Regions from separate parts of the Enterobacter sp. Li2LvB3 genome, predicted to be linked through region 3. Evidence: predicted binding sites of a transcription regulator. Region 3 holds the regulator's gene; each other region holds the start of a gene.

Region 1 (9,959 bases), on a different contig from region 3:
GGTAGAAAAGACGATCCGCGTGGCGAATCATGAACAGCGTATGTATATCTCACCGCCGCTGATTGTCAGTTTTAACACCCAGCGGATTAGCCAGGTCAACTTTAACTTACCCCGTCTGGAGACCGAAAAAGAGGCCCAGGCGTTTGAGTCGGGGCCGCGCCTTGAGCTGCTGGATGGCGATGCCATGCCTATCCCCGTGAAGCTGGATATTCTGGCACTCACCAAAACACCGAAAGGCATTGATTATGAGGCGGATACGGAAATCTATAATAAAGCGGGCAAACGCGCGTCGCTGCCTCAGTTTGCTACCATGATGGCGGATGACAGCACGCTTTTGTCGGGCGTATCCGAACTGGACGTGATCCCACCTCAGTCGCAGACGCTCACCGAACAACGCCTTAAATTCTGGTTCCAGCAGGCCGATCCCGATACGCGGGCCCGGTTTCTGCAATGGGCAAAACAACAACCTTCGTCGTAACCCACATTTTTTTGCCCTTTCTCTTGCAGCATCAGGCGCTTCCCGTCATCTTGTAGCCAGTTAACCCTGACGGAAAAGATTATGGAACTGACAACACGCACGCTTCCTGCCCGCAAACACATTGCGTTGGTGGCGCACGATCACTGCAAACAAATGCTGCTGAACTGGGTACGCCGCCATCAGCCAATGCTGGAAAACCACACCCTCTCAGCAACGGGTACGACCGGCAACCTTATCCACCGTGAAACCGGGTTAGAGGTTCAAGCCATGCTGAGTGGCCCAATGGGCGGCGACCAGCAGGTTGGGGCACAAATTTCGGAAGGTAAAATTGACGTACTGATTTTCTTCTGGGATCCGCTGAATGCCGTCCCGCACGACCCGGATGTTAAAGCGCTGCTGCGTCTTGCAACAGTATGGAATATCCCGGTTGCGACTAACCTGTCCACAGCAGACTTTATTATTGAATCGCCGCAGTTCAGCTCCCCTGTCGATATTCTGATCCCGGATTATCAGCGCTATCTTGCCGAAAGACTGAAGTGAATGTTATGCCGGGTGGCGACTACGCCTTACCCGGCCTGCAAAACCCTGCCTCCCGTTACGGCTTCTTCGCCACCGGTACATCAATACTCTTCAGAATATCGACAAACGTTGAGGGTTCATTTTTATTGAACAGCAGCCATACACGGTGGCGGGCGCGGGTTAACGCGACATACAGCAGACGGCGCTCTTCAGCATCCGGGAAATCTTCCGGTACTGGCAACAGGGCTTGCTCCATCACTGATTCGCGCGCCGGGGCCGGGAAGCCATCATTGCCGTCTTTTAACCCCACCACAATCACGTAATCGGCCTGCTGCCCTTTACTGGCATGGATGGTCATAAAATCGAGCTGTAGCTTGGGCCAGCGGGTAGCCGCTTTTTCCAGCGCGGCCGGCTTGAGGTGGTGATAACGCGCCAGCACCAGAATACGCTCTTCGGGTTTCGCATAGCCGCTCAGTTTATCCAGCAGAGGCTCCAGCTGTTCTTCCGCCAGCAAGGTGACGGCTTTTTTATCCCCCGGTGTCAGGCTGTTAAGCGGTTTGGCCAGTTGATGTGGGTTTTGCTGGATGAATCGATTGGCGATTTCGCCGATTCGCGAGTTGAAACGATAGGTGGTGTCCAGATCGCTGCGATCTCCCTCACCAAAATAGTGATGGAACGCGGTGGTCAGTGACAACTGTGCACCGCTGAAGCGATAGATTGCCTGCCAGTCATCGCCAACGGCAAACAGTGACGTGTGTTTATTTTGCGCCCGAAGCGCTGAAAGAAGCGCGGCACGCTGGGGTGAGATGTCCTGGAACTCATCCACAAGGATATGTTTCCACGGACTCACAAAGCGGCCTTTTTCCAGAATGATAATGGCCTGATGGATAAGCCCTGAAAAATCGACCGCATTTTCGTCTTTCAGCGCCGTTTTCCAGGCTTTCAGCAGCGGGGCCATCAGTTTGACCCGTTTCGTAAAGAGCGCGCGGATCTCTTCCGGGGCACTTTCAATCATTTCCGCCTGAGACCCGCCGTGCATCCGCAAAAGGCTTACCCAGCGGTCGAGGCGAGAGCCCAGGCGACGCGCCAGTTTTTCATCCTGCCAGAAACTGCCTTCCGGCACGTCCCAGTTAAGTTCTTCTTCCAGCCACTGGCGCCAGCCTTTTGCCTGGGCTTTTTTCTCGCTGCATTGCTGCTGCCAGGTCTTAATAAACAGCGACTGGCGGGCCTGCGTGTCGTTCTCAAGCTTGCTGATCGAAGGAACCTTTTTGCTCCCCTGCTGGATAATGTGTAACGCAAGGGCATGGAAGGTTCTGGCGGTAATATCCTGTGTGCGCAGGCGTTCCTGAATGCGCTCGTCCATCTCCTGCGCGGCTTTACGACCAAACGCCAGCAGCAAAATCTGGTCGGCCACCGCTTCGCCTGTGGTCAGGAGCCAGCCCGCCCGCGCCACCAGCACCGACGTTTTACCGCTCCCTGCCCCGGCAAGCACCAGCAGGGAGTGTTCACCATTTACCACCGCGCGCGCCTGGGCCGGATTCAGTGGTGAGGATTCAATGTTGCTGAAGAAATCGGCGTACTTCGTGAGCATGGTGTCCGTCCATGCCTGGTTATGGGCAAGCCGACTTTTATCAATATCGGTAAGCCATGCCTGACACTGCCGCCAGGCATCGCGGCAATTATCAAACTCATCCAGACGGGAAACCGGCAACGGCAGTGCCGAAAGCGCCACTTTAATCTTTTGCTGCAAACCGGCGGTTTGCTGGCGCGTCAGCCACTTTTGTTGTGCACTGCTTTGTGCAATATCATCAAGAACCTGCTGCAACACCTGCGCAGCAACGGTGCTCATCTCGTCGCTCCACTGGCGCCAGAGGCTATTCAGATGATGATGGAAGCGTTGCGTTTCCGCCCATTCAGTGCCGTGGAGGCGAACCACCTTTTCGGCAGGCAACACAAACTCAAGCTCGCCCCAGACCAGCCCGCGCTTGCAGTGGATAGCTAAAAGCTGATTAAACGGAATGAGATATTCGTGGCGTTCGCCAGAGACTTTTACCCCTGCATTCAGAAGGACAACCTTATCGTAAGGATGTTGAGCCAGGCGCTTGCCCAGTGAAGTTGCTTTCAGTTCCATGTCCTGCCTGATCCACGAAGAGATAATTTACCTGACAGTTTAACTGCCAGTTTTAAGGTGCTCCAGCCTAAAAAAACGTTACAATCACTAAGCGTTAATCATATCGAAAGGAACTGAGGGTTTATGCGTACCGTTCTGAATATTCTTAATTTTGTCCTTGGCGGTTTTGCCACCACTCTTTCCTGGCTTATTGCCACGCTGGTGAGCATCGTGCTCATTTTTACCCTTCCGCTGACGCGCTCCTGCTGGGAAATCACCCGGCTGTCGCTTTTTCCTTATGGTAACGAGGCTGTACACGTCGACGAACTGAACCCGGAAAGCAAAAACGTCCTGATGAATACAGGCGGTACTGTGCTTAACATCCTGTGGCTGATTTTCTTTGGCTGGTGGCTGTGTCTGATGCACATCTTCGCAGGTATTGCTCAGTGCATCACAATTATTGGCATTCCTGTCGGGATCGCCAATTTCAAAATCGCTGCTATCGCCTTGTGGCCAGTCGGGCGCAGGGTTGTTCCGGTTGAAGTGGCGCAAGCCGCGCGCGAAGCAAACGCCCGCCGTCGTTTTCAGTAATTAAGGACAGGCCGCGCTCATGCTAAGCCCATTGATTCGCCGCTACACATGGAACAGCACCTGGCTGTATAACGTCAGGATTTTTATCGCACTTTGCGGTACGGTCGCCCTGCCGTGGTGGTTAAACGACGTTAAGCTCACTATCCCGCTGACCCTGGGCGTTGTTGCCGGAGCGCTGGCAGACCTCGACGATCGCCTGGCTGGGCGACTGCGTAATCTGGTTATCACTCTTATCTGTTTTTTCATTGCCTCAGCATCCGTTGAACTGCTGTTCCCATGGCCATGGCTATTTGCGTTAGGTCTGACGCTTTCAACCAGTGGATTTATTCTTCTGGGTGGGCTTGGCCAGCGCTATGCCACCATTGCGTTTGGCGCATTGCTGATTGCTATCTACACCATGCTGGGCGTATCGCTTTACGATCAATGGTATCAGCAGCCCGTTCTGCTGCTGCTTGGCGCTATCTGGTATAACCTGCTGACGCTTACCGGACATCTCATTTTTCCGGTTCGCGCTTTACAGGATAACCTCGCCCGCAGCTATGAACAGCTGGCGCATTATCTGGAGCTGAAATCCCGTTTATTTGACCCGGATATTGAAGAAGAAAGCCAGGCGCCACTTTACGATCTGGCGCTGGCAAACGGCCAACTGGTCGCAACCTTAAACCAGACCAAAGCCAGCCTTCTTACGCGGTTACGCGGCGATCGCGGTCAGCGAGGAACGCGCCGGACTTTGCATTACTATTTTGCCGCCCAGGATATCCACGAGCGTGCCAGTTCATCGCATGTGCAATATGCAGCCCTGCGGGAAAAGTTTCGCTACAGCGATGTTATGTTCCGTTTTCAGCGGCTACTTTCAATGCAATCCCAGGCGTGTCAGCAGCTGTCCCGCTCCATTTTACTGCGCACGCCGTATCAGCATGATCCACGCTTTGAACGCGCGTTTAGCCACCTTGATGCAGCGCTTGATCGCGTGCAGGCCAGCGGGACATCCCTGGAGCAGATAAAAGCGCTGGGTTTCTTACTCAATAACCTGCGGGCGATAGACGCGCAACTGGCCACCATTGAGTCTGAACAAGCCTTGGCGATGCCGAACAATGACGCTGATAACCAGCTTGCCGATGACAGCCTTCACGGCTTTAGCGATATGTGGTTACGGCTGAGCCGTAACTTTACCCCAGAATCGGCTCTCTTCCGCCACGCCGTAAGAATGTCGCTGGTGCTGTGCGTCGGTTACGCGTTTATCCAGATAACCGGCTTGCATCATGGCTACTGGATATTGCTGACCAGCCTGTTTGTTTGCCAGCCAAACTATAACGCCACCCGCCACCGGCTCGCGTTGCGTATTATTGGTACCCTGGTGGGTGTCGCAATCGGCCTTCCGGTACTTTACTTTGTCCCGTCCATTGAAGGGCAGCTTGTCCTTATCGTGATAACCGGCGTGTTGTTCTTTGCATTTCGCAATGTGCAATACGCACACGCCACGATGTTTATCACCTTACTGGTATTGCTGTGCTTTAACCTGCTTGGCGAAGGGTTTGAAGTCGCCCTTCCCCGCGTTATTGATACGCTGATCGGCTGTGCCATTGCCTGGGCTGCAGTCAGTTTTATCTGGCCGGACTGGCGTTTTCGTAATCTGCCGCGCGTGCTGGACAGGGCTATGAATGCTAACTGCCGATACCTGGATGCCATTCTTGAGCAATATCACCAGGGTCGTGATAACCGTCTGGCCTATCGCATCGCCCGCCGTGATGCGCATAACCGCGATGCGGAGCTTGCATCGGTGGTATCGAACATGTCAACGGAACCTGGCGCTACGGCAGAAATCCGTGAAACCGCCTTTCGTCTGCTGTGCCTGAACCATACCTTTACCAGCTATATTTCTACGCTGGGCGCTCACCGAGAAAGGTTAAGTAATCCGGGTATTCTGGGATTGCTGGATGATGCCGTTTGCTATGTCGACGATGCACTTCACCACCGTCCAGCCGATGAACCCCGTGTTCGGCAGGCCCTGGATGAACTCGCCCAGCGTATCGCCCATCTTGATCCTGGTACCGACAGCAAAGCCCCGCTGGTTCTTCAGCAAGTTGGCCTGCTTATTGCTCTGCTGCCGGAAATTTGTCGCCTACAACAACTGATTGCTACATGGCGGAACGATTCTCCGCAGGCTCTGGCAACGCGTTAAACCATTCCGTGAGTTCCCGGCGAATCTCTGCCGGGAGCGCCGCTTCATGCAGCCCTTCTATTGCACCTTCAAGCGCAAAAAGCACTTTAATCCCAAGTTGTTTATTTTGAACTCTGATTTTCAGCCAACTCGCTTTTGCCCCCAGTTCCCGTAACATTTCTTCGTTGGTGATCCCGACTTCAAAAAGCAGAACCTCAATCTGGAAAGTGAGATTGGGCAGGTCTTTAAGCCGGTTGCGCTGATAGCGCTGATATCGCTCCCGCCTGGCCGCCTCAAGCGCAAAAGAGGAAAGCTGGAGTAGTGTCCCCCTGTCCTGCCACAACCCGTCATCAACCCGGAAGTAGTTAAGCAGCACTGGCCGACCCCGTTTCAGAAGGGTCAAAAAAGAGGAGGCGTGTTTCACATAGTAGGTAGCGCTTTGCTCACAGGCGCGCAGATAAAGTTCCCCATCAGACACCATGGCAAAAACGGCGTTATCAACCGCCAGGGTATAGCCACCAAAGAGTGCGCGGTGATGAATATCACCCAGTTCTGAAAGGTATTCCTGGGATTTATAAATCCGTTCATAAGATATCTTTTTCATGATATTTCCCTTAAAAATCATACTGTAAAGAGGCTAATTCTTACTAACGGATCCGTTAGCAGGAAAATAGGCAACTTATCGCCAGTGAGCAAGATGAATTTTCTTTAGGGGCCGATCATGAGCAAAATTTGCGAGTCGCTTTCCGAAAATGAGGTTGATCTTTATGCATACAGGGGTTACTGTATATTCATACAGTAACTACAGGGCTGGAATGAATATGTACACTTCAGGCTACGCAAATCGCTCAACATCTTTCTCTTCTACCGCAAGCAATGTCGCGAAGAAATCCGTCGGGAGCGTGTCGACAGGTCTTATCAGTGAAGTGATTTATCGAGAAGACCAGCCCCTATTAACCCAACTTTTATTACTTCCTTTATTACAACAGCTTGGCCAGCAGTCGCGCTGGCAGCTCTGGCTGACGCCACAACAAAAACTGAGCCGTGAATGGGTTCAGTCCGCAGGATTGCCGCTGACAAAGGTCATGCAGATTAACCAACTCTCACCTTGCGATACGGTCGAGTCGATGATCCGTGCATTACGTACCGGAAATTACAGTGTCGTGATCGGGTGGTTACCAGACGAACTGACGGAAGAAGAACATTTTCGACTGACTGAAGCAGCCGAGGAAGGTAACGCCATCGGTTTTATTATGCGTCCGGTTCATCCAGATTCTTACCGCAGAGGACAACTTTCTGGGCTAAAAATTCACTCGAATTTGTATCATTGAGTAAATTTAGGAGTTTTCCTGGAATTTTTTTCGACCACAAGATGTGGAAATAGTTCCATGCGTTAAATCTGCGGAAAGGCTTGTCTGGTGCGGTTCCCGTTAATTTTACTGCACAATTTCCATACAAAAAATGTTAAATATTAGGTATACGGAACTTTTTTTTTTCATATGCCTGACGGAGTTCACACTTGTAAGTTTCTAGCTACGTTGTAGACTTTACATCGCCAGGGGTGCTCGGCCTAAGCCGAAGATATCGGTAGATTTATATTTGACCACGCCCCCCGGTGAAGGATTTAACCGTGATTTCTCGTCGGAGATCTTCATGGCAAATTTTGGATGATAACGAGGCGCAAAAAATGAAAAAGACAGCTATCGCGATTGCAGTGGCACTGGCTGGCTTCGCTACCGTAGCGCAGGCCGCTCCGAAAGATAATACCTGGTATGCAGGTGGTAAACTGGGCTGGTCTCAGTTCCATGACACCGGCTGGTACGACAGCAAACTGAACAACGATGGCCCTACTCATGAGAGCCAGCTTGGTGCAGGTGCGTTCGGTGGCTATCAGGTTAACCCGTATGTTGGTTTTGAAATGGGTTACGACTGGTTAGGTCGTATGCCATACAAAGGCGACACCGTAAATGGCGCTTTCAAAGCTCAGGGCGTACAGCTGACTGCTAAACTGGGTTACCCAGTAACTGACGATCTGGACGTGTACACCCGTCTGGGCGGCATGGTATGGCGTGCTGATTCCAGCAACAACCAGATTGGCAGCGATCACGACACTGGCGTTTCTCCAGTATTCGCAGGTGGTGTTGAGTGGGCTATGACCCGTGACATCGCTACCCGTCTGGAATACCAGTGGGTTAACAACATCGGCGACGGCAACACCGTAGGTGTTCGTCCAGACAACGGTATGCTGAGCGTAGGTGTTTCCTACCGTTTCGGCCAGCAGGAAGAAGCTGCACCAATCGTAGCTCCAGCTCCGGCTCCAGCTCCAGAAGTACAGACCAAGCACTTCACTCTGAAGTCTGACGTTCTGTTCAACTTCAACAAAGCTACCCTGAAACCAGAAGGTCAGCAGGCACTGGATCAGCTGTACTCTCAGCTGAGCAACCTGGATCCTAAAGACGGTTCAGTAGTGGTTCTGGGCTTCACCGACCGTATCGGTTCTGACGCTTACAACCAGCAGCTGTCTGAAAAACGTGCTCAGTCTGTTGTTGATTACCTGGTATCTAAAGGTATCCCGGCTAACAAGATCTCCCCACGTGGTATGGGCGAATCTAACCCAGTTACCGGTTCTACCTGTAACAACGTGAAAGCTCGCGCTGCACTGATCGACTGCCTGGCTCCAGATCGTCGTGTTGAGATCGAAGTTAAAGGCATCAAAGACGTTGTAACTCAGCCAGCGGCATAAGTTATCGTCTTAAGAAAAAACCCCGCATAGCGGGGTTTTTTTATTGTCTGAAGAAATACAGAATCTTATTTTTTACCCAGAAGCGCCTGTAGATCGTTTTTCAGCGTCGACATCTGGTTCGCGTACTTCTCTTTATGCTCAGCATCTTCAATCAGCTGCACTACCGTTTCTGATAACGTCTTTCCACGCCGTTGTGCAAGGCCTGCCAGGCGTTGCCAGACAATAAATTCCAGATCGATAGATTTCTTGCGGGTATGCTGATGCTCGGCATTAAAATGCCGCTTGCGACGCGCACGAATAGTTTGCTTCATCCGGTTCAACAGTTCTGGATTGATATGTTTCGCTATCCAGTTATTGACCTGTACCGGTTCGTTTTCGAGGGTCAGCAACATATCTACGGCTTCTTGCGCCGCGCTGGCTTCGATGTAGCAGGTGATCAACTCGCCTTCACGATGTTTTTTGACCAGGTACTTCCATTTCCAGCCGCTTTCGAGATTTTCCAGTTGTTGATATTTCATTGCGATCTCAGTGTTACCACGTAACTCTGTTCAGAATATCAGTTTTTTGGCAATCTGCTGAAAAGAAATCATATCCTGTGCATCATTACAGGCGATTCACCCGCGGAAATCCCCAATCCTGCTTGGGCAGAGCCTTCCGCTTACGGTATACTCCACGGTTTTACATCTGACTAAAAAACATCAACTTTGACCATTACGAAACTTGCATGGCGTGACCTTGTTCCCGATACAGAAAGTTATCAGGAGCTCTTTGCACAGCCAAAACTCGCAAAAGAACACGAATTCATACTTAGCGATACACAACCGCGTTTGCATTATGCGCTGGAGCAGGTGTTAAGCCCGTGGGCGACATCTCCCTTCATGCTGCTCAAAGCCCCGGAAGAAGCCGAGTATTTGACGCTTCTGGGTGATGCCATGCGCCAGTTACAGCCAGAAACAGATGCTGTTTTTGGCGGCCAGTATCGTATCGCGGGTCATAACATTACTTTTGAACCGGCGCAGCAGGCTGACGATCGTTTTGCCGCAAAAGGCGAAGTGATCACCGCCAACTGGGTCGAAGCGGAGCAGCTTTTTGGCTGCCTTCGTCAGTTTAATGGCGAACTGTCGCTTCAACCGGGGCTTGTCCATCGCGCTAACGGTGGTGTTCTGATCATCGCCCTGAGAACCTTACTCTCCCAGCCGCTGCTTTGGATGCGCCTGAAAACGATTGTGAGCCAGCAACGCTTTGACTGGGTGGGTTACGACGAATCCCGCCCTCTCCCTGTCGCAGTGCCGTCAATGCCATTGTCGTTGACCGTGGTGCTGACCGGCGATCGTGAATCGCTGGCAGACTTCCAGGA
Region 2 (9,959 bases), on a different contig from region 3:
ATCAGGCATATGCAGGAATCCGGTCACGGAGGCGCCTCCCGGGATAGTGAACTCCAGTTCACGCATCCGGCCTGGTAAACGCTGGGCCGCTTCTTCATAAGCACGGTTTGCCAGCGCCTGCGCTTGTTCGGCCAGTTCGTCGCCTTTCAGATGAGGATAAGCAGCAATGCTGTAGAGATTAGCAGCATGGAGCCAGTGCTGGCCGCTCAGAGTGGCATCCTCTTCCTGGCTGGCCTTCTGTTGCCAGAGCATCGCCTGTTTGGCCCATTCGTAAATCCAGTTTCCGCCACGATAACCGACCACGGTATCATAGAGTTCGCTGTCAGTACGTTCGGCGTCACTCATCACGATACGCGCCTGCACGTCGAGGATTTCACGGGGATCGATTCCGCGCCAGATCCACATCAGGCGGTTAATCATGCGATACCAGTGAGGCACATTTTTGCCGTCTAACGCAGACTGTACTGACGGCATAGTCCCCTGGTTAAAACGGCGCACCAGCGTCGACGTTTCAGGGTGTTTAAAGCGGGGTTTGAATAGCGTTTCGCTAAGATTTGCCTGCGTCATTGCATTGCCTCCGTGAATACATCGTATAGAGACTATTGTAACTCGCCACAAGCTAAAAAAAACAACGCCCGGTATCACCGGGCGTTAAAATAATTTCGCGCAGGTATTAACGACCAGAGATAGGTGGAACGAAGACCACGCCCATATCCCACGGTTGCTCAATCCAGGTATCCTGAGGGATGTCAATCACGTAATCGTCAACCAGCGGACGGCCAGCAGGTTTCGCGAAGATAGTGACGAAGTGTGCTTTAGGGTACATTTCGCGGATCGCAACCGCAGTACCGCCGGTATCGACCAGATCGTCAATAACGATGAAGCCTTCACCGTCGCCTTCGGCGCGTTTCAGCACAGTCAGTTCGCGCTGGTTGTCGTGATCATAGCTGGAGATACATACGGTATCGACATGACGAATACCCAGCTCACGTGCCAGCAATGCGCCCGGTACCAGACCACCACGGCTAACGGCAATAATGCCTTTCCACTGCTCGGAAGGCATCAGACGCGCAGCCAGTTTGCGTGCGTGAATCTGCAACATGTCCCAGGTGACGACGTATTTTTCGCTCATGTGAAGTGTCCCAGCCTGTTTGTATACGGCTTAAAAAGTGTTCAAGGGGGAAATAGGTTGCGCGAGATTATAGAGATCTGACGCGCTAAAAACCAGTGTTTAGCGCCCTGAGCCCGAGTTTTTACATGCTTTATGCTACCAGCAACCAGAGAAAGTGGTATTCTCAGTTGCATCTCGCAAGCCTGACTTGTGGTAACTATTAACCTGCTAACCCTGTGACCTGCATCAATGTTTGCAGAGCATCGACAAGGAGACTTATCGTGTCTGAACTGTCTCAATTATCTCCACAGCCGCTGTGGGATATTTTTGCCAAAATCTGTTCCATTCCGCACCCGTCCTATCATGAAGAACAGCTTGCCGAACATATTATTGGCTGGGCGAAGGAAAAAGGTCTGCACACTGAGCGCGACCAGGTTGGCAACATTCTGATCCGCAAAGCCGCAACCGCAGGCATGGAAAACCGTAAACCGGTTGTACTGCAAGCGCACCTGGACATGGTTCCACAGAAAAACAACGATACCGTTCACGATTTCACTAAAGATCCTATTCAGCCTTATATCGACGGCGACTGGGTAAAAGCGCGCGGCACCACGCTTGGCGCGGATAACGGTATTGGCATGGCATCAGCCCTGGCTGTACTGGCAGACGACAGCGTTGAGCACGGCCCACTGGAAGTACTGCTGACCATGACCGAAGAAGCCGGTATGGACGGGGCTTTCGGCCTGCAAGCAAACTGGCTGCAAGCGGATATCCTGATCAACACCGACTCAGAAGAAGAAGGCGAGATCTACATGGGTTGCGCAGGCGGGATCGATTTCATCACTACGCTGCCACTGTCCCGTGAAGCGATCCCTGCTGGTTTCCAGACCTTCAAGCTGACGCTGAAAGGCCTGAAAGGGGGTCACTCTGGTGGCGATATTCACTTAGGCCTGGGTAACGCCAACAAACTGCTGGCGCGCTTCCTGGCAGGCCACGCGGCTGAACTGGACCTGCGTCTGGTTGATTTCAACGGCGGTACGCTGCGTAACGCAATCCCGCGTGAAGCATTTACCACTGTTGCAGTGCCAGCGGCAAAAGCAGACGAGCTGAAAAAACTCTCCAGCGTTTATCTGGATATCCTGAAAAACGAACTGTCTGCAAAAGAAAAAAACCTGACTGTGGTTCTGGAATCGGTATCGACAGATAAAGCCGCTCTGACTGCACAGTCTCGCGACAACTTTATCCAGTTGCTAAATGCCTCGCCAAACGGTGTTATTCGCAACTCTGACGTCGCAAAAGGCGTTGTGGAAACGTCTCTGAACGTTGGCGTCGTGACCATGAGCGACGACAGCGCAGAAATCATCTGCCTGATCCGTTCACTTATCGACAGCGGTAAAGAGTACGTTGTCAGTATGCTGGAATCTCTGGGCAAACTGGCTGGCGCGTCAACGTCCGCTAAAGGTAGCTACCCAGGCTGGCAGCCGGATGCAAGCTCACCGGTAATGGCTCTGGTGCGTGAAACATACCAGCGTCTGTTCAACAGCACTCCGAACATTCAGGTGATCCACGCGGGTCTGGAATGTGGTCTGTTCAAAAAACCGTATCCGGATATGGATATGGTGTCCATCGGGCCAACCATCACCGGGCCACACTCCCCGGATGAGCAGGTTCATATCGAAAGCGTGGGCCACTACTGGACCCTGCTGACTGAACTGCTGAAAGCGATTCCTGCGAAGTAAAACCCTCACCCCAGCCCTCTCCCGCAGGGAGAGGGTGAAAAACACAGGCCCGGTAAGCGGTAGCGCCACCGGGCTTTTTTACAATCCCAATACCAGCTGTCGCTCAAGCTGCGGATCCAGAAGCGTGACGTGTAATCCCACCAGCCGAACCCCTCTTCCACCCCGTCGTTCTTCCCAGGCCTTTTTTGCCGTCGCGATAAGATCGTCTTTATTCAGGCGCGGCCAGACGTGCTCCTGGGTGGTTTGCTGAAAATCATTGAACTTGAGTTTGATCCCCTGGCGGGCAATCAGAAGGTCTGGTTTCACCCTGGCAAGGCGTCGTTCCAGCTCCGGGTAAAGTTGCCCGGTAATAATGGCCTCGCATTCAGCCCAGTCATGAATATCTTCAATCAGCGTACGCTCTACGCCAACGGATTTACGCAGCCGCTCGTTATTCACGCTCCGCTCGTCAATGCCCTGGCTGCGCTCCCACAGAACACGGCCAAACTTCCCGAAACGCTTGAGCAGCATCACGAGATCGCTGCGCTGCACATCTTCGCAGGTACGCAGCCCCATACTTTCAAGCTTCGCGGCTGAGACTTTCCCGACACCGGGTATTTTTCCAAGCGGTAACGTTTTTAAAAAAGCCGGAACGTCATCCGGGGTGATGACGTACTGGCCATTCGGTTTATTCAAATCTGAAGCGATTTTTGCAAGGAACTTCACCGGCGCAACGCCTGCCGATGCTGTTAGGTTCAGCTCACGGGCAATAGTCTGGCGGATCTCCTGTGCCATCAGCGTGGCAGAGCCGTGGCAATGGACGCTGTCAGTGACATCCAGATAGGCCTCATCAAGCGAAAGCGGTTCAATCAGCGACGTGTAACGGGAGAAAATGTCCCGGATATGAACGGAGGCTTCTTTGTAGGCTTCAAACCGGCCCGGCAGAAGGGTGAGGTGCGGGCAGAGTTTCAGCGCCATCGCCGTCGGCATGGCGCTGCGCACGCCAAATTTGCGCGCTGGGTAATTGGCAGTGCTGATCACTCCACGCTGGACGCGGCTACCGCCAATGGCGATAGGGATATCCCGCAGCGCCGGGTTGTCACGCATCTCCACTGCGGCAAAAAAACAGTCCATATCCACATGGATTATTTTGCGCATAGTAAGCCCTCACTTATCACTGGATAAGTATACAGTAAATTTATGAGGATTGAGAAGTGGATGTGGAAAACGCCGGGTAGCGGCTGCGCCATACCCGGCCTACAAAACCTTAAATAATGCGTTGCTGTTCGCGGGCCATTCTTTTTTTCCGCGCGTCGCACGGCTCCGGGCAATCGCAGACTTTTTCCATCCCCAGAGAAGAGATACCGCCGCAACTGCCCTGTATGCTTTTACGCCTGATGATCCAGCCTAACGACATGCCGAATACCACCAGCACAAAGACCAAAAAGGTTGCCAGAAACGTCAACATCATCAGCCTCCAAAGTCATCCAGCATGATGTTCTCATCTTCCACACCCAGATCTTTGAGCATCTTAATGACGGCCGCATTCATCATTGGCGGACCACACATGTAGAATTCACAATCTTCCGGTGCTGCGTGCTGCTTCAGGTAGTGCTCATAGAGAACGTTGTGGATGAAGCCCGTATAACCTGTCCAGTTATCTTCCGGCTGCGGGTCAGACAGCGCCACATGGAAGGTAAAGTTAGGATTTTCACGCACCAGTTGTTCGAATTCATCGTCATAGAACATTTCGCGCAGCGAGCGGGCCCCGTACCAGAAGCTTATTTTTCGTTGACTGCCGAGCCGTTTAAGCTGGTCGAAAATATGCGAACGCATCGGTGCCATCCCTGCTCCGCCGCCGATAAACACCATTTCAGCATCCGTCTCTTTAGCGAAGAATTCGCCAAACGGACCCGAGATCGTGACTTTATCACCTGCTTTCAGTGACCAGATATAAGACGACATCACGCCCGGTGGTGCATCCGGCACAGCCGGTGGTGGCGTGGCGATACGCACGTTAAGCATAATGATGCCCTTCTCTTCCGGGTAGTTAGCCATAGAGTAGGCACGTAACGTTGGCTCATTGACCTCTGACGCAAAGCGGAAGAGATTAAATTTATCCCAGTCGGCGCGGTATTCGTCCGGCACGTCAAAATCGGCGTAAGCAACGGTGTGCTCCGGGCACTCAATCTGGATATACCCGCCTGCGCGGAAGGGCACATCTTCCCCATCAGGCACGCGCAGTTTCAGCTCTTTAATAAAAGTGGCTTTGTTATCGTTAGAGATAACCTCGCACTCCCATTTTTTGATGCCGAAGATCTCTTCCGGCAGCTCAATTTTCATGTTCTGGCGCACCGCAACCTGACAGGCCAGGCGGCAACCGTCTTTCGCCTCACGTTTCGTGATGTGCGCCAGTTCAGTTGGCAAAATGTCGCCACCGCCCTCTTTCACCGTCACACGACATTGCCCACAGGAACCCCCGCCGCCACAGGCCGAGGAGACAAATATCCCGTTACCCGAAAGCGTGTTAAGCAGTTTGTCGCCCGCCGGAGTGCGGATCTGGTTCTGCGGCTCGCCATTAATATCAATAATGACGTCCCCGGCGTTCACAAGCTTAGAACGCGCAGCCAGTATCAGCCCAGACAGTACCAGTACAATGAGCGTGAACATCGCCACGCCAAGAATAATTTCCATATCTAAGCCCTCAGAGCTGCACGCCGGAGAAGGACATAAAGCCCAGCGCCATTAGCCCGGTGGTGATAAAGGTGATCCCTAAGCCTCGCAACCCTGCGGGCGCGTTGGCATATTTCATTTTTTCCCGGATCCCCGCCATAGTGACAATCGCCAGCATCCAGCCAATACCGGAGCCAAAGCCGTAAACGATGGATTCACTGAAGTTGTAATCACGCTGGACCATAAACGACACGCCGCCGAAGATGGCGCAGTTCACCGCGATCAGCGGCAGGAAGATCCCCAGCGCGTTATAAAGCGACGGGAAATATTTATCGAGGATCATCTCAAGTATTTGTACCAGCGCCGCAATCACACCGATAAAGGTGATGAAGCTTAGGAAGCTCAGATCGACTCCCTCAACCAGCGCGCCATCACGCAGGACAAAGTTGTACACCAGATTATTAATCGGTACAGATAATCCGAGCACCACGGTGACCGCCACGCCCAGACCAAATGCCGTTGATACCTTTTTGGACACTGCGAGGAAGGTGCACATGCCCAGGAAAAACGCGAGCGCCATATTTTCAACAAACACCGCGCGCACAAACAAACTCAGGTAATGAGACATTGTCGGTTACTCCTTTTCCTGCTGCTCTGGTTTCAGGGTACGAATCAGCCAGATCAGCAAACCGATAATGAAAAATGCGCTTGGGGCCAGCAGGAACAGCCCGTTAGGCAGATACCAGCCGCCATGTTGCACCGTGTCCAGCACCGTGATACCGAACAGCTTACCGCTGCCGATTAACTCACGCAGGAAACCCACCGTCAGGAGAATGACCCCATAACCCAGGCCGTTGCCGATACCGTCCATAAAGCTCGCCAGCGGCGGCATCTTCATGGCGTAGGCTTCCGCGCGCCCCATCACAATACAGTTGGTGATGATCAGACCAACAAATACCGAGAGCTGTTTTGAGGTTTCATAGGCAAAAGCGCGCAACAGCTGATCGACGACGATCACCAGTGACGCGATAATCGCCATCTGCACGATGATCCTCACGCTGTTCGGAATGTGGTGGCGGATCATGGAGATAAACATGCTGGAAAATGCAGTAACCAGCGTCACCGCGACGGTCATCACCAGCGCAGTTTCCAGCTTGGTAGTCACCGCCAGTGCAGAACAGACGCCAAGCACCTGCAACGTAATCGGGTTATTGGCTAAAAGCGGGCCAACGAGTACCTTTTTAACTTCTTTCAATTCACCCGCATCAGCCATTGTTCAGCGCTCCTTCACGTACATTTTTCAGGAAGGGGCCAAAACCCAGCTCCCCCATCCAGAAGTCAAAACTGTGCTGCACGCCTTTGGACGTGAGTGTAGCCCCGGAAAGCCCGTCCACAGCGAACTCATCACCTGGACGCGCCGCGCCTTTCATCACTTTCAGCGCGGGTAATCCGTCATCGTCGAGCACTTTTTTACCGATAAACTGCGCCCGCCAGTTAGGGTTCTCGATTTCACCGCCGAGCCCCGGCGTTTCGCCCTGGTCATAGTAGGTAATGCCTTTCACCGTGCGACCGTCTGTATCTAACGCAACAAAGGCATACATCATTGACCACAGGCCGTTGCCGTAGATCGGCAGCACCATCTCCTGCACGCGTTTTTTCTCGTCGCGTACCAGATAGATCTCCGCAAGATTGCTGCGTCGCTTAATGCCGGCCGGATCTTGAGATGCTTCCAGCACAATGCTCATCTGTGGATCTTTCAGTGCCTGAGCCTGATTATATTTCGCTGGGTCGCGGTCCAGCAGCTCACCTGTTTTGAGATCCACCAGCCGGGACGAAATGCGTTCGGCAAAGATTTTTGCCACATCATCCGCGCTCATCCCGTCCTGCATAAGCCCGGCAACCGCCAGAATGTTGCGCTGTTTGTCCAGTGCGCGCTGCTCCTGCTGAAGAGGTTTTAAACCCACGGCAGATCCCGCCACCACGATGGAACATACCAGGCAGAGCACCAGCACCACCAACAGCGTTTTGCCGGTGCTGTCGTTATTTTTGATATCAGCCACGCGCTTTCCTCCGCTTAATGTTGGCGCGTACCACCAGATAATCGAATAGCGGCGCAAACAAGTTGGCAAACAAAATGGCCAACATCATCCCTTCCGGATAAGCCGGGTTGACCACGCGAATCAATACACACATCACGCCGATAAGCGCGCCGTAGCACCATTTCCCTTTGTCGGTAAATGAGGCCGAAACAGGGTCAGTTGCCATAAACATCATGCCAAAAGCAAATCCCCCCAGAACCAGATGCCAGTACCAGGGCATAGAGAACATGGGGTTGGTAGCAGAGCCGATAACATTGAACAGCGTGGCAGTAAGCACCATGCCCAGCATCACACCCGCCACAATGCGCCAGGAGGCCACACGGCCGAACAGAATGATGGCCCCGCCAAGCAAAATCATCAGCGTAGAGACTTCACCAATCGACCCCGGGAGATTGCCAATAAAGGCATCAAACCAGGTGACGGGTTGCCCCGTCGCGTTATTCACCAGCGTTTCACCGCCGTGAGCCGCCCACTGCGAAAGCGGCGTGGCACCGGAAAAGCCATCCGCTGCCGTCCAGACCAGGTCGCCAGAGATTTGAGCCGGATAGGCAAAAAACAGGAATGCACGCCCTGCCAGTGCCGGGTTGAGGAAGTTGCGCCCGGTTCCGCCGAAGATCTCTTTTGCAATCACCACCCCGAAGCTGATGCCAAGCGCAGCCTGCCACAGAGGTAAGGTTGGCGGCACAATCAGGGCAAACAGAATAGAGGTGACAAAGAAACCTTCGTTGATTTCATGTTTGCGAATAATGGCGAACAGGACTTCCCAGAACCCGCCAACGATAAAGACCGTGAGGTAAATCGGCAGGAAGAAAACCGCCCCCAGCGTCATCATGCTTATCCAGCTGGCATCAGCGGCAAAGCTCACGCCAAGCAGTTGAGCAAGACGATAATGCCAGTCTGACTGAATTACCTGTGCCAGCTGCGGCGCATCATACAGATGATGCAGCGCCGGGATGGTTTGCAGGCCGACGTTGTACATGCCCCAGAACATGGCTGGAAAAACGGCGAGCCAGACCAGGATCATCATCCTTTTAAGATCAATGGCATCACGAACGTGCGTGGCGCCTTTCGTGACTAGCCCTGGCGTGTAGAAAACGGTCGCGGTTGCTTCAAACAGCGGGTAGTACTTTTCCAGTTTGCCGCCCTGTAAGAAGTGCGGCTCCATTTTTTCGAAGAGGTGTTTTAAGCCCATCAGTTATCCTTCCTGCTCAATGCGGGTTAACACCTCGCGCAATACGGGTCCGTATTCGTATTTCCCTGGGCAAACATAGGTGCAAAGCGCCAGGTCTTCTTCATCCAGCTCCAGGCAGCCGAGCGCCTGCGCGCCATCGCTGTCACCGGCCAGCAGATCGCGTAGCAACAGGGTTGGCAGGATATCGAGCGGCATCACACGCTCGTAGTTGCCAATTGGCACCATTGCGCGCTCACCGCCGTGAGTGCTGGTTGAGAAGTTAAAAAGCTTGTGGCGCAGGAAGTGTCCAAGCGTGGTGCGGGTAACAGAGAATTTATCCGCACCGGGTAGCACCCAGCCAAACAGTTCTTTCTCGCGCCCTTCCTGCACAATGCTGACCTGTAAGTGAAAACGCCCCAGATATGCCTGCGCACCAGCAGCCTGCCTGCCGCTGAGCACCGAACCGGAGATCAGACGGTTTTCACCCTCTTTTGTTTCACCCGACATCAGTTCAGAGATATCCGCCCCCAGCAGCGTGCGCACCAGACGCGGGTTCACAGCCTGCGGCCCACCGATGGCGATCACGCGTTCAGAACACAATTCGCCCTCAGTAAAGAGCTTACCGATAGCAATCACATCCTGATAATTAAGATGCCAGACCTGCTTCGTCAGGCTGACGGGTTCAAGAAAATGAATGTGCGTTCCGGCAAGGCCTGCCGGATGCGGGCCAGCAAATTCATTAAAGGTAACCTGACCTTGCGGATGGCCACCAAGCTTGCCGCCACTGCCCTGGCAGACGTGGACTTTCCCGGCCGTCAGCCGTGTCAGCAGGGTGAGCCCGGCATCAAACGCTTTACGCTGTGCAAAGATAAGAGGCTGCGGGTCTGCGCTGAGCGGGTTGGTGTCGATAGCCGTAACGAAGATGGCGGCCGGTACAGAGCCGGGCACCGGGGATTTGCTGAACGGCCGCGTGCGAAATGCAGTCCACAGGCCGGATTCAAGCAGTTGCGTCTGCACAACTTCGCGCTTCAGGGTGGCGAAATCGGCGACGTCAAAACGTGCAAACTCGCGCTGTTCGTTACCTTCAATACGGATAACAACCGACTGCAATACGCGGCGTTCGCCACGGTTGATTGCCACAACGGTGCCACTGGCAGGTGCAGTGAACTTCACGCCCGGATTTTTTT
Region 3 (9,959 bases):
GCCGTAGACTTTAAAGGTTATGCTCGTTCCGGCATTGGCTGGACCGGGAGTGGCGGTGAACAACAATGTTTCCAGGCAACAGGTGCTCAAAGTAAATACCGTCTTGGTAACGAATGTGAAACGTATGCCGAGTTAAAACTGGGCCAGGAAGTATGGAAAGAAGGCGATAAGAGCTTCTATTTCGATACTAACGTAGCGTATTCCGTTTCTCAGCAGAACGACTGGGAATCCACCAGCCCGGCTTTCCGTGAAGCTAACGTGCAGGGTAAAAACCTCATCGACGCACTGCCAGGTTCTACCATCTGGGCAGGTAAGCGTTTCTATCAACGTCATGACGTCCACATGATCGACTTCTACTACTGGGATATTTCTGGTCCTGGTGCGGGTATCGAAAACATCGATCTGGGCTTCGGTAAACTTTCTCTGGCAGCGACCCGTTCTTCTGAATCGGGCGGTTCTGCGACCTTCGCTGACCGTGATGCACTGGGTAACCGTATTTATGACAACCTGGTACCGAACGATGTCTTCGACGTCCGTTTAGCACAGATGCAGGTCAACGAAGGCGGTACGCTGGAGTTCGGTGTTGACTACGGTCACACCAACATTCCAGACGACTACTACCTGCAACCTGGCGCGTCTAAAGACGGCTGGATGTTCACCGCTGAACATACCCAAAGTATGCTGAAGGGCTTCAACAAGTTCGTTCTGCAATACGCAACTGACTCTATGACCTCCAACGGTAAAGGCCGTCCTGAAGGTGGTAGCATCAACAACAACGGTGACATGTGGCGCGTGCTGGACCACGGTGCGATCTCTCTGGGCGACTCCTGGGACCTGATGTACGTGGGCATGTACCAGGACATCAACCTGGATAACAACAACGGCACCAAATGGTGGACCGTCGGTGTTCGTCCTATGTACAAATGGACGCCAATCATGAGCACCTTGCTGGAAGTTGGCTACGACAACGTCAAATCTCAGAAAACTGACGATACCAACAGCCAGTACAAAATCACCCTGGCACAACAATGGCAGGCAGGCGACAGCATCTGGTCCCGTCCGGCTATCCGTGTCTTCGCAACCTACGCGAAGTGGGATGAGAAATGGGGCTACGCGAACAGCGACTCCGGTACTGGTTATGATTCTGGCGTAGCGTACAGCGACACTTCCGCGAAAACCTTCAGCCGTGGCGACTCTGATGAGTGGACCTTCGGTGCCCAGATGGAAATCTGGTGGTAATACGTAAGACCTGACGTAATGACCTAAAAAGAGGGGCGAAAGCCCCTCTATCCTTAGGGTGCTGCGCGCTATTGCCTGGCCACCGCAGTGCTCACGCTATCAGAGGTAATAACAATGAAAATGAAGAAAAGTCTCGTCGCGCTGTGCCTCTCTGCGGGGCTGCTGGCAAGTGTACCGGCTATCACCTTTGCAGATGTGAATTTCGTTCCTCAGAATACCAGTGCTGCGCCAGCAATTCCGGCGGCGGCGCTCCAGCAACTCGCCTGGACCCCGGTTGATCAATCTAAAGTCCAGTCAACGCAGCTCTCTGCGGGCGGCCAACAGCTTAATGTTCCCGGCATTACTGGCCCGGTTGCCGCCTTTAGCGTACCGGCAAATATCGGTGAACTGACGCTGACCCTGACCAGTGAAGTGAGCAATCAAACCAGCGTATTTGCGCCTAACGTGCTGATCCTTGATCAGAATATGACGCCATCTGCCTTCTTCCCAAGCGAGTACTTTGGCTACCAGGAACCTGGCGTGATGAGCGCTGATCGCCTGGAAGGGAAAATGCGCCTGACGCCTGCGCTGGGTCAGCAGAAGATCTATGTGCTGGTCTTCACCACCGAGAAAGACTTGCAGCAGACCACCAAGCTTATCGACCCGGCTAAAGCCTATGCCAAAGGCACAGGTAACTCGGTACCGGATATCCCGGACCCGTTGGCGCGCCACGTAACCGATGGCCTGCTGAAGCTGAAAGTTTCAACAAACAATGCATCCAGCGTCCTGGTTGGCCCACTGTTTGGCTCCTCCGGCACCGGCCCTGTGACCGTGGGTAATACCGCCGCACCTGTTTATGCTGCTCCAGCCGCTGCGGCAGCTGCACCGGTTGCCGCTGCATCTCAGGCTCCGGCAAAACCATCCGAGCCGGTGCTCAACGATACCGAATCTTACTTTAACAACGCCATTAAGCAGGCTGTTAAGAAAGGCGATGTCGATAAAGCACTGAAGCTGCTTGATGAAGCTGAGCGTTTAGGTTCAACCACTGCCCGTTCCACCTTTATCAGCAGTGTAAAAGGCAAGGGGTAACCGTTTCCCCACAGTGCTGATTTGTTAGTTTTAGTGCGCCTGAGTGGGCGCACTTTTTTTTGTGTCGCCCGCGCTGTTGCGCTGTTGTTGCGATAGTGATCGCTAAATAACGTTTGGCCGCCCTCAATCCGTTTTTCTGCGATACAATGCCATTACGTTATGTATCGGAGAGTCTGGCATGTCACACCCTGCGCTAACGCAACTGCGTGCGCTGCGCTATTTCGACCAAATACCTGCGCTTGACCCGGAGCAGCTTGACTGGTTGCTGCTGGAAGATTCCATGACTAAACGTTTTGAGCAACAGGGCAAAACGGTCACCGTGACGCTGATTCAGGAAGGGTTTGTCACCCCTGAGGCGATTGCCAGTGAGTTGCCGCTGCTGCCAAAAGAAGAACGCTACTGGTTACGTGAGATTTTACTTTGTGCAGATGGCGAGCCGTGGCTTGCCGGGCGGACGGTTGTGCCTGAATCCACCTTGTCCGGGCCGGAATTAGCGCTGCAACAACTGGGGAAAACGCCGCTGGGGCGATATCTTTTCACCTCCTCCGAACTTACCCGTGATTTTATTGAGATTGGCCGCGATGCCGATCTGTGGGGGCGCCGTTCCCGCCTTCGCCTGAGCGGTAAACCGTTAATGCTGACGGAGCTTTTTTTACCGGCATCGCCGTTGTACTGAGAGGAAGAAAAAATGGAGTGGAGTCTGAAGCAGAACAAGCTGCTGGCCTATCACCGCTTAATGCGTACTGATAAACCCATCGGCGCGTTGCTGCTGCTGTGGCCTACCCTGTGGGCGCTGTGGGTTGCGACCCCCGGTTTGCCGCCACTGTGGATCCTGGCGGTGTTTGTCGCTGGAGTCTGGCTGATGCGTGCGGCAGGCTGCGTGGTAAACGACTACGCGGACCGTAAATTCGACGGCCACGTGAAACGTACCGCCAACCGCCCGCTACCAAGCGGTCAGGTCACGGAAAAAGAAGCGCGCACGTTGTTTATCGTGCTGGTGGTGCTCTCCTTTTTACTGGTGTTAACCCTCAACACCATGACCATCCTGCTTTCTGTCGCGGCACTGGCGCTGGCCTGGGTGTATCCGTTTATGAAGCGCTATACCCATCTGCCGCAGGTGGTGCTGGGTGCTGCGTTTGGCTGGTCGATTCCGATGGCGTTTGCGGCGGTCAGCGAAACCGTACCGCTCAGCTGTTGGCTGATGTTCCTGGCTAATATCCTGTGGGCCGTGGCGTACGATACCCAGTATGCAATGGTCGACCGCGACGATGACCTGAAAATTGGGATCAAATCGACGGCAATCCTGTTTGGCCGCCAGGACAAGCTGATTATCGGGATTTTGCAGGTAGCGGTGCTGGCGCTGATGGTGGCGATTGGTCGCCTGAACGAGCTGAACTGGGAATTTTACTGGTCAGTGCTGGTTGCCGGGATGCTGTTTGTATATCAGCAAAAGCTGATCGCGAAGCGCGAGCGTGAAGCCTGCTTTAAAGCGTTCCTGAACAATAACTACGTGGGCCTGGTGCTGTTTTTAGGGCTGGCGATGAGTTATTTTTCATAATAAAAAAGCAGCCAGATGGCTGCTTTTTTATTTTCACCCTCTCCCTGTGGGAGAGGGCCGGGGTGAGGGCATCAGGCCGCGATTTACATCATTCGTCCTGCGTCGCGCTCTCAATCGTTAAACGCACATCAGACGTAATCAGATCAGCCAGCATCTGGTAAACCTTCAGCGTCTCTTCTGGCTCGGCATCGCCGGTATCACTGATAAACCCTTCATCACGCAGCGTCAGCACTAAAGAGCTGAATACCGCCTTGTCGAAGAATTCTGGCGCGTTAATGCCGTGCAGTACCGACAGGCGCTGTGCCAGCGTGCGGCTCTCTTTCTCAAGCGTGCCGCGGTTGATGGATGGGTTAGCACTCAACAACCAGAACGTAATGGCATAGCGTTGCAGGGTTTCACGCGCGCCAGCCGCCAGCAGTTGCAGGGTGCGGGAGCGAGATGGGTTGATATGCAGCTCGTCATTATTGACGGTGATAAGCCCCTGACGACGCAGCTCTTCGGTCAATTTATCCAGCTCTGCTGCCAGCTCGGTTTTACTCCAGCGCAGGAACAGCTCGGCTTTCAACATCGGATACAGCGCGTCGACATGACGCAGCAGGTCCTGACGAGAAATACGACGATGCTGGGTAATAATGGCGGCCATCAGCGAAGGCAGCATCAGCATATGCGCGATGTTGTTACGATAGTAAGTCATCAGCACCGCCTGCTCGCGCGGCAGAATGATGATGTCGCCAATCGTATCTTTCTCAACTTCGAACTTATTCATCTGCAAGGCATGATCGATAAGCTCGCTGGCGGTTGCGGCAGGCGCCGTCGAGTCCACTGAGTACGGAACATTCCGCATAATGTCCAGATAGCAATCGAGCTGCTCGGTAAGCTGTTCACGGGTCAGTGAACGCTGACGCGATGCCAGCAGCGCAGTACAGCACAGGTTCATGGCGTTGGCCGCACCTGCGTTGTTAATACGCACCATCAGCTCGGCGGCAATGCCGTTCACCGTTGGCGTCAGCCATGCAGGGCGTATCGCTTCGATAGGGTCGATAGACTCGCGCCATTCCGGGACATGGTGGTTAAGGTAGTTCATCAGCGGCATTGGCTCGCCGAAGTTCACGTAGCCCTGACCCAGATTACGCAGCTTGCTCAGACCGCGCAGCATCTGTGGCAGGCTCTCTTTCTCTTTAGTCGCACCGCGCAGCTCTTTGGCGTACGTTCCCACTTCCATCACGTGCTCGTAACCGATGTATATCGGCACCAGCGTAATTGGGCGGGTACCGCCGCGCAACATGGCCTGGATAGTCATCGACAGCGTGCCGGTTTTCGGATCAAGCAGGCGGCCAGTACGGGAACGCCCACCTTCCACGAAATACTCAACGGAATAACCACGGCTGAACAGCTCGCCCAGATATTCGCGGAATACGGTGGAATAGAGCTTATTACCTTTGAAGGTACGACGAATAAAGAAGGCACCAAGGCGGCGGAAAATCGGCCCTGCTGGCCAGAAGTTCAGGTTAATACCGGCCGCGATGTGCGGTGGCACCAGACCCTGATGATAAAGCACGTAGGAAAGCAGCAGGTAGTCCATGTGGCTGCGGTGGCAGGGCACATAGACAATTTCGTGGCCGTCATGTGCCAGCTGGCGCACGCGCTCGGCGTTGTGGACGTTGATCCCCTGATAGAGGCGGTTCCACGTAAAGCTCAGAATACGATCGGACAGGCGAATCATCTCGTAGGAGAAGTTCGCGGCGATCTCTTCCATCAATGCGATGGCGTTCTGCTGTGCTTTCTCATGCGAAATCTTCTTGCTGCGCGCTTCGTCTTCCACGGCGCGGGCAATGGCTTTAGACGCCAGCAATTTATTGAACAGGTCCTGACGCGCCGGGAGGCGCGGCCCTACGGCTGCAAGACGCTGGCGCGCAAAGTGCATACGTGCCACGCGAGCCAGTTTTTGCGCGATGATTTTATCCGTACCGTGTTCATCTGCCATACGGCGCAGCGACACAGAAGGAGAGAAACGCACGAAGCTATCGCGACCAAGCCAGGACACCGCGAAGAATTTCTGGATACCGTTGAGCATCCGCAGCGGTGGGTTTTCTTCCCCTTTTTCGCGACCTGGGCGACGACCAAACATCACCGATACCGGCACCATCTGCACATCCAAATCAGGATTGCTGCGGTGTAGATCGAGGTAGTCGTGGAACAGCTTGATGGACTCTTCTTTTGGCGTGTAATAGGTAAACACACGCGGCCCGCCGTGAATGAACACGTAGCGCGGCAGCAGAGTACCGTCGATCTCCAGTGGTTCAAGCGGATCGGGTAAATCATGCGCCAGACACTGGGCGCGGAGCGTGAGCAAGTCTGCCTTCGAGTTGTAAGGCAAAACATACATAATAGGGCGAGAGGTATCGAGCCCTAATTCCAGCGCGGGTTCTGCTGGGATAGACTTGCTTTTTACCAGAACGGTTAATGGTAAATTAAGTAATTTGTAGTAAATTCGTGGCCAGCCGGACATAAACGATGTAAAGCCTCTGGTTAATAATGCAATTGCGGCGCAAGGATAACAGAAAGCGCGCAAAATTTCTGTTGTTACCCGTCATACTTCAGGCGGCAGTAAACGCACTGCGTCTATAGTTACTGACGCTATTTCTAATAAAAGGTTCTTTTAATGGCCAATAATACCACTGGGTTAACCCGAATCATCAAAGCTGCCGGCTATTCATGGAAAGGTTTCCGTGCCGCGTGGATCAATGAAGCCGCTTTTCGTCAGGAAGGCGTTGCCGCAATCGTTGCGGTAATCATTGCCTGTTTCCTTGATGTTGATGCCATAACGCGCGTTCTTCTTATTGGTTCTGTGCTTCTGGTGATGATAGTGGAAATTCTCAATAGCGCTATTGAGGCGGTAGTTGATCGTATTGGCTCTGATTTCCATGAGCTCTCTGGTCGTGCAAAAGATATGGGGTCTGCCGCCGTGTTGCTGGCGATTATCACTGCGGTTATCACCTGGGTCACGCTGCTTTGGTCGCATTTCCGATGAGCCTCGAGGAATAATTAAGTCCCTGGTTTTTTGTGCAGTTTTTGGTTCCAAAATCACCTTTGACTGTATATACTCACAGCATAACTGTATATACACCCAGGGGGCGGAATGAAAGCGTTAACGACCAGGCAGCAAGAGGTGTTTGATCTCATCCGGGATCATATCGGCCAGACAGGAATGCCACCTACGCGTGCGGAAATCGCGCAGCGTCTGGGTTTCCGTTCTCCAAATGCTGCCGAGGAACACCTTAAAGCGCTGGCGCGTAAAGGCGTGATTGAGATTGTTTCTGGCGCTTCACGCGGCATCCGTCTGCTGGTAGAAGAAGAGACGGGCATTCCGCTGGTTGGCCGTGTCGCGGCAGGTGAACCTTTGCTCGCACAACAGCATATTGAAGGTCACTATCAGGTCGATCCTGGCATGTTCAAACCGAGTGCAGATTTCCTGCTGCGCGTTAGCGGCATGTCCATGAAAGATATCGGTATTCTCGATGGCGATCTGCTGGCGGTTCATAAGACTCAGGATGTGCGCAACGGCCAGGTGGTGGTGGCGCGTATTGATGACGAAGTTACCGTTAAGCGCCTGAAAAAACAGGGCAATACTGTGCAACTGCTGCCGGAAAACAGCGAATTCTCTCCAATCGTGGTGGATCTTCGCGAACATAACTTCTCCATTGAAGGTCTGGCGGTTGGCGTCATCCGCAACGGAGAATGGCTGTAATCTCCCCCTGACAGGCTACGGAGCCTCCGTAGCCTGATTCATTTCCCACTCCCGGTATTTTTCATGTCACTGCTGACTGCTTCCGATAAGGCATTGTGGCGTCTTGCACTGCCGATGATTTTTTCCAATATCACCGTTCCGCTGTTGGGGCTGGTCGATACGGCGGTTATTGGTCATCTGGATTCACCGGTGTATCTGGGTGGCGTGGCGATTGGCGCAACGGCAACCAGCTTCCTCTTTATGCTGCTGCTTTTTTTACGCATGAGCACCACCGGGTTAACGGCACAGGCGTTTGGCGCAAAAGATCCCCTGCGTCTGGCGCGTGCGCTGGTACAGCCGTTAATTCTGGCGCTGGGTGCGGGTGTACTTATCGTTCTGCTGCGTACACCACTGATTGAGCTGGCATTACACATTGTAGGTGGCAGTGAAGCGGTGCTGGAGCAGGCACGGCTTTTCCTTGATATTCGCTGGCTAAGCGCACCGGCATCTCTGGCGAATCTGGTTCTGCTGGGCTGGTTGCTGGGCGTTCAGTATGCCCGTGCTCCCGTTATCCTGCTGGTTGTCGGGAACGTCCTGAACATAGTGCTCGACCTCTGGCTGGTTATGGGGTTGCACATGAATGTGCAGGGCGCGGCGCTGGCAACGGCTATTGCCGAGTACGGCACGCTGATTATCGGGTTGTGGATGGTCTGGCGTGTTCTGGTTATGCGGGGCATAACACCTGCACTGCTGAAGGCTGCCTGGCGCGGCAATATCCGCAAGCTGCTGGCGCTTAACCGCGACATCATGCTGCGCTCGCTTTTGCTGCAACTGTGCTTTGGCACACTGACGGTCTTTGGCGCGCGGCTTGGCCCGGAAATCGTTGCTGTCAACGCGGTGTTAATGACGCTGCTGACCTTTACCGCCTATGCCCTCGACGGCTTTGCCTACGCGGTAGAAGCCCATTCCGGGCAAGCGTATGGCGCGCGCGAAAGCGGGCAATTACATGATGTCTGGCGTGCTGCATGTCGTCAGGCTGGGCTGGTGGCGCTGGCATTTGCACTCATCTACGCCTGCTTTGGTGAGTATATTGTTGCGCTGCTCACGTCATTACCTGCACTGCGTGAGCTGGCAAGCCACTACATCATCTGGCAGGTGATCTTACCGGTTGTGGGCGTCTGGTGTTATTTACTCGACGGGATGTTCATTGGCGCAACGCGTGGCGCGGAAATGCGTAACAGCATGGCGGTCGCGGCGGGTGGGTTTGGTTTAACGCTGCTCACGGTGCCGTATCTGGGGAATCATGGGTTATGGCTGGCCCTCGCGGTCTTTCTTCTTCTTCGTGGCCTTTCGCTGGCGTTTATCTGGCGTCGTCACTGGAAAAATAATACCTGGCTTTCATCTCGTCACGACATCTCCTGATGGTAAAAGATTCTGAATAAATTCCTGAGTGCCAGATGCTCAACTAAAATTGTTATCACGTCCAGCATGAAATGAAGGTTTTGGGCGGCCCTTTCACTCTTTAACGATGAGGACCTGATGATGAATAAAGACGAAATCAGCGGCAACTGGAAACAGTTCAAAGGTAAAGCGAAAGAGCAATGGGGTAAGCTGACAGATGACGATATGACGGTCATCGAAGGAAAGCGCGATCAGCTTGTCGGTAAAATTCAGGAACGCTATGGCTACGCCAAAGATCAGGCGGAGAAAGAAGTCGGCGACTGGGAAAAGCGTAACGACTATCGCTGGTAGACCGGTAATACCCGCAAGTACAAGGATGTACACCCTGAGGGCGGCCCTGAGCCGCCTTATCTTTTGCCGTTAGCGCGGTTTTTTCTTTACCAGAATGGAGTGGTCATGCTGGCACGCATCCTGATGGCTGCATGATTCGACCTCCACGCACGCAGAGCATAATCCGTGTGCTTCAATCACATTATGGCGCAGGGCGAAGCCCATTTTGGCTGCCAGCGTATGCATAATGTCTTCAACACCTTCTGCACACTCTTCTTTCACCACGCCGCAGCGGTCGCAGATAAACATGGCCGAGGTGTGGGTAGGCTGATCAAATAAATGGCACAGCACATAGCTGTTTGTTGATTCGACCTTGTGCACAAAGCCCTGCTCCAGCAGGAAATCCAGCGCGCGATAGACGGTAGGCGGCTTGGCCTGCGGCTCGCTTGCGCGCAGCAGGTCGAGTAAATCATACGCACTGATGGCGCCCTGTTGCAGGCTCATCAGACGCAATACTTCAAGGCGCTGTGGGGTCAGGCGCACATTGCGTTGCGCACAGAGCTTTTCAGCTTGCGCCAGCAGCTCTTTTGTGGACTTATCCATTTAGCACCTCGGCTGTATATGGGATGGAAAACC

What was found. Region 3 encodes LexA, which represses DNA repair genes until DNA is damaged. Its sites were predicted from a motif close to TNCTGTATGTACATACAGNA; they were not measured.
Region 1: a site for LexA is predicted at 6,641-6,660, ahead of sulA (SOS-induced cell division inhibitor SulA). Genes of this name have one in related genera too.
Region 2: a site for LexA is predicted at 4,005-4,024, ahead of dinB (DNA polymerase IV). Genes of this name have one in related genera too.

What each region holds. Positions count from the first base shown of each region.
Region 1 covers NZ_JBSICG010000009.1:61,741-71,699, reverse strand. The annotation lists gene csgI (curli synthesis inhibitor) at 1-478, shown strand, start outside; gene mgsA (methylglyoxal synthase) at 560-1,018, shown strand; gene helD (DNA helicase IV) at 1,074-3,128, opposite strand; gene ACS603_RS09395 (YccF domain-containing protein) at 3,252-3,698, shown strand; gene yccS (YccS family putative transporter) at 3,718-5,880, shown strand; gene ACS603_RS09385 (TfoX/Sxy family DNA transformation protein) at 5,837-6,463, opposite strand; gene sulA (SOS-induced cell division inhibitor SulA) at 6,681-7,190, shown strand; gene ompA (porin OmpA) at 7,547-8,602, shown strand; gene matP (macrodomain Ter protein MatP) at 8,668-9,120, opposite strand; gene ACS603_RS09365 (AAA family ATPase) at 9,307-9,959, shown strand, end outside.
Region 2 covers NZ_JBSICG010000030.1:23,788-33,746, reverse strand. The annotation lists gene frsA (esterase FrsA) at 1-567, opposite strand, end outside; gene gpt (xanthine phosphoribosyltransferase) at 674-1,132, opposite strand; gene pepD (cytosol nonspecific dipeptidase) at 1,393-2,850, shown strand; gene dinB (DNA polymerase IV) at 2,929-3,987, opposite strand; gene nqrM ((Na+)-NQR maturation NqrM) at 4,097-4,300, opposite strand; gene nqrF (NADH:ubiquinone reductase (Na(+)-transporting) subunit F) at 4,300-5,523, opposite strand; gene nqrE (NADH:ubiquinone reductase (Na(+)-transporting) subunit E) at 5,534-6,130, opposite strand; gene ACS603_RS20490 (NADH:ubiquinone reductase (Na(+)-transporting) subunit D) at 6,137-6,775, opposite strand; gene ACS603_RS20485 (Na(+)-translocating NADH-quinone reductase subunit C) at 6,768-7,562, opposite strand; gene ACS603_RS20480 (NADH:ubiquinone reductase (Na(+)-transporting) subunit B) at 7,555-8,793, opposite strand; gene ACS603_RS20475 (Na(+)-translocating NADH-quinone reductase subunit A) at 8,797-9,959, opposite strand, start outside.
Region 3 covers NZ_JBSICG010000019.1:71,010-80,968, reverse strand. The annotation lists gene ACS603_RS16200 (maltoporin) at 1-1,239, shown strand, start outside; gene malM (maltose operon protein MalM) at 1,354-2,307, shown strand; gene ubiC (chorismate lyase) at 2,486-2,983, shown strand; gene ubiA (4-hydroxybenzoate octaprenyltransferase) at 2,996-3,865, shown strand; gene plsB (glycerol-3-phosphate 1-O-acyltransferase PlsB) at 3,954-6,374, opposite strand; gene ACS603_RS16175 (diacylglycerol kinase) at 6,528-6,896, shown strand; gene lexA (transcriptional repressor LexA) at 7,005-7,613, shown strand; gene dinF (MATE family efflux transporter DinF) at 7,677-9,014, shown strand; gene ACS603_RS16160 (CsbD family protein) at 9,135-9,344, shown strand; gene zur (zinc uptake transcriptional repressor Zur) at 9,414-9,926, opposite strand.